2 regions of the Shewanella sp. Sh95 genome follow, and region 2 is predicted to be linked to the other one. Evidence: predicted binding sites of a transcription regulator. Region 2 holds the regulator's gene; the other holds the start of a gene.
What was found. Region 2 encodes MetJ, which represses methionine synthesis genes. Its sites were predicted from a motif close to TAGACGTCTAGACGTCTA; they were not measured.

Region 1 (2,208 bases), on a different contig from region 2:
CATGAGCTTAATGTAGATTACAGACCTGCATCGGCGCGCAGTGCGTCAGCTTTATCCGTCGCTTCCCATGGGAATTCGCTGCGGCCAAAGTGACCATAAGCGGCTGTCGCTTGGTAAATTGGACGAGCTAAGTTCAACATCTCAGTCAGGCCGTATGGACGCAGGTCGAAGTGTTGACGGACTAACTTGATTAAGACTTCTTCAGATACTTTACCCGTACCGAAAGTCTCAACACTGATAGAAGTCGGTTCAGCTACACCGATAGCGTAAGACACTTGGATCTCACAACGGTCTGCCAGACCCGCTGCTACGATGTTTTTCGCAACGTAACGGGCAGCGTAAGCAGCACTACGGTCAACTTTTGATGGGTCTTTACCAGAGAATGCACCACCACCGTGACGCGCCATACCACCGTAGGTATCCACGATGATCTTACGACCGGTTAAACCACAGTCACCCATAGGACCACCGATCACGAAACGGCCAGTTGGGTTGATGAAGTATTTAGTGTCCTTGCTCAGCCATTGTGCTGGCAGAACTGGTTTGATGATGGTTTCCATCACGCCTTCAATCAAATCCGCTTGGGCGATATCAGGGCTGTGTTGGGTAGACAGTACGATCGCATCGATACCAACAATCTTGTTGTCTTCGTAAGCGAAGGTGACTTGGCTTTTCGCATCTGGGCGTAACCATGGCAGAGTGCCGTTTTTACGCACTTCAGATTGACGCTTCACTAATGCGTGTGCAAAAGTAATAGGCGCTGGCATCAGAATGTCAGTTTCGTTGCTGGCATAACCAAACATTAACCCTTGGTCGCCGGCACCTTGCTCTTTTGGATCCGCGCGGTCAACACCTTGGTTGATGTCTGGAGACTGTTTACCAATCGCGTTTAATACGGCGCAAGAATCGGCATCGAAGCCCATATCAGAATGGATATAACCAATTTCACGAACCGTTTTACGGGTCAGCTCTTCAATATCAACCCAGGCAGAGGTGGTCACTTCGCCACCTACTAATACCATGCCAGTTTTGACATACGTTTCGCACGCGACACGTGCTTTGGGATCTTGGGCCAGAATCGCGTCTAGCACAGCATCAGAAATCTGATCTGCAATTTTATCGGGATGACCTTCTGAGACCGACTCAGAAGTAAACAAGTGCTTTGCCATAGTAGGAAAATCTCGTTGTTAGCAATCAAACGTGTAGAAGCATCTACATCTAGACGGCTATTTTAGTGGAATTTCATCGCCATGACACCCCCAAAGCTAAATATTTCTGTACTTAGTGAGGTAAATCTCAGCTTTAAAATTTGAACTAAAAAGCATGTTAGTCATTTAACTGATTGAAAATAATTAATTAAAAGTGTTTAAAATCCATCTAATTCCGTTAAGGATACGCGGCGGCATTTCCTCTTTTCCACCGAGACGTGCTTTGGGGGAAATTGTACAGAGTATTGTCATAGCGACTTAAACTACGAATCATTGGCTTGAATAGTTCATCCTTAAGCCATTTTTTATCGCAAAAAGTTCTATTGGCGATGGTAAGGCGAGATTGTGATGAATTTTCGTTTGCGTCGCTTCGCTATGTAGGGGAAAATATGCGTCCAAATTGCCCGCTAGACCCCACAAATTAAGCAGGAGAGAGCATGTCTTCCCGTAAAGTACTCGCCAACGCAATCCGTGCGTTAAGTATGGATGCAGTTCAAAAAGCAAACTCAGGCCACCCAGGCGCCCCAATGGGCATGGCAGATATTGCTGAAGTGCTGTGGAATGATTTCCTTAAGCACAACCCGAACAATCCGAAATGGGTAGATAGAGACCGCTTTATCCTCTCTAACGGTCACGGCTCTATGCTGATCTACTCTTTATTACACCTCACTGGCTACGATCTGCCAATGGATGAACTGAAGCAATTCCGTCAGTTACATTCTAAAACCCCAGGTCACCCAGAATATGGTTACACCCCAGGTGTTGAAACCACCACGGGTCCATTAGGTGCGGGGATCAGCAACGCTGTGGGTATGGCTATTGCAGAAAAAACCTTAGCGGCACAGTTTAACCGTGAAGGTCATGAGATTGTTGACCACTACACTTACTGCTTCCTCGGCGATGGCTGCTTGATGGAAGGTATTTCCCACGAAGCGTGTTCTCTGGCAGGTACCTTAGGCCTAGGCAAACTGATCGCATTTTGGGATGACAACGGCATCTC
Region 2 (2,208 bases):
CCAAAGCTACTTAAGCTAACGTATTGATGCTAGCGCAATAAGCATCACTTAAATGCGATTAAGTGATGCTCGAATGGATGACAACTCGTATCCACAGCAACAAAAAGCACCGTTAAACGGTGCTTTTTTTATGGCTGCGATTGGTTGCAATTGGCAGGAGATTATTGCGGTAATAACTCAATCACTGATTTGACCGTGAGCACTAAGGCGCTGATAGCGCAGAGGGCTAAGGTCGCCATCTTGGTCTTATGTTTATCCACATTTCCTACCAGTTTGCCTGCCACGAGATAGCCTAACAATACCGAGGGCAATAGCATTAGCGACAGCCAAAAGTGCTTGATTTCGAGTAGGCCCGTCACCCCAAGAATCGCCAAGGCAATGGTCGAACTAAAGATAAAGAAGGCCGATAACGCCGCGCGAAACTGCGAAGCATCCTTACCCGCCAATAAAATCGCCATCGGAGGGCCACCAATGGCGGCGATATTGCCAAAGATCCCCGAGACGACTCCCGCGCCAAATAGCGTCGCTTTGTTCACCGGTAGGCTGAATTTATACAGGCTCAGCACCACGGCGACCGCCACAATGGCCGCAATCGCCAAACCAAGAATCGGCTGCGGCGCAAACAGTAATAGGCTAGCACCGATAAAGCCACCGGGTACTCGACCGATGAGCGCGTATTGCAAGCCATTGAATTCTAAATGGCCGCGTTCACGCAATAGGGTGAGTAGCGCGATGGAAAATCCCATCACAATCACGGGAGCGGGCACTAATTGGGGATCGACGATATACAGCAACGGACTGGCGACCACTGCTAAGCCAAACCCAATCAGACTCTGGGTGAGGGCACCTAAAAACACAATCACAGACGCAATAGCGAGCGTTTGTGGATCGATCAAGGAGAACATAGGATTCCATCAAAACAAAATAGGGATCGTTACTTTAACCCACCACGCCGGATGAGCATTAACGATCCCTCATAATTAGTTACGGCAGGATTATGGGCGCTTAAGCGTTATTCCATGTCTTCCCACTCGATCCCCATTTCGTCCATCAACCGCTTCGCTTCAGCGGGGATGCTGTCTGGGCACTCTTTCGACAGATCGGCATCATCAGGCAGAGGCTGGCCGGTGTAGGCATGCAAAAATGCTTCGCACAACAGTTCGCTATTGGTCGCGTGGCGCAGGTTGTTGACCTGACGACGCGTGCGTTCATCCGTGAGGACTTTTAGCACTTTGAGCGGAATAGACACAGTAATTTTCTTTACTTGTTCATTCTTCTTGCCATGTTCAGCATAGGGGCTGATGTATTCCCCATTCCATTCAGTCATTGACTCACCTGTTATAACGCTAAATTCGGGGCAGATTTTAAACCCTTACAGATTACAGTCAAATTATTGCTACTATTTCTTAGCGATTGCAAACAGATTTCTTTATGTTTAGACGTCTAAACGTCTTAACGCCTATTGACGATACCACTGGGCTTAGGTACATTTAGACGTCCAGACATCTCTTTGCGAACTTAGGAGTTCCCGATGACCGCAGGCAAATTAGTGACCGAGCGTCAATTAGCCACATTGGCAGTGCGTCAGGGTATCGAAAGCGATACTCAATATGGCGCCGTGGTGCCGCCAATTTACCTGTCGACGAATTACGCCTTCGATGGTCATAAAAATCCTCGCGAATTTGATTACAGCCGTTCCGGCAATCCTACCCGCAGCATCTTAGGCGATGCCTTAGCTAAGCTGGAAAAAGGCGCAACCGGTGTAGTGACTTGTACTGGCATGGCAGCCATTACCTTAGTGACCACTTTACTGGGCCCAGATGATTTACTGGTGGTGCCCCACGATTGTTACGGTGGCTCTTACCGTTTATTTACTAATTTGGCGAAAAAAGGCCAATTTAAATTGCTGGTGGTCGATCAAACCGACAGCCAAGCGCTTGCGCAAGCGATTGCCCAGCAACCTAAAATGGTGTGGATTGAAACCCCATCCAACCCATTACTGCGGGTGGTTGATATCGAAGCTATTGCCAAGGCAAGTCATGGTGTGGGCGCGTTAGTGATAGTGGACAATACTTTCCTGTCACCGATTTTGCAGCAACCGCTATTGCTCGGCGCCGATATCGTTATCCACTCCACCACTAAATACATTAATGGCCATAGCGATGTGGTGGGCGGCGCGGTGGTCGCCAAAGACCCTCAACTCGGTGA

Region 1: metK (methionine adenosyltransferase) is a predicted target of MetJ. The motif match lies at 1,212-1,229, and genes of this name have one in related genera.

The regions. Positions count from the first base shown of each region.
Region 1 covers NZ_LGYY01000108.1:18,620-20,827, forward strand. Annotated here, with positions in the region: gene metK (methionine adenosyltransferase) at 18-1,169, opposite strand; gene tkt (transketolase) at 1,646-2,208, shown strand, end outside.
Region 2 covers NZ_LGYY01000054.1:11,146-13,353, reverse strand. Annotated here, with positions in the region: gene nrfD (NrfD/PsrC family molybdoenzyme membrane anchor subunit) at 1-19, shown strand, start outside; gene AEA42_RS04345 (sulfite exporter TauE/SafE family protein) at 162-905, opposite strand; gene metJ (met regulon transcriptional regulator MetJ) at 1,013-1,327, opposite strand; gene metB (cystathionine gamma-synthase) at 1,550-2,208, shown strand, end outside.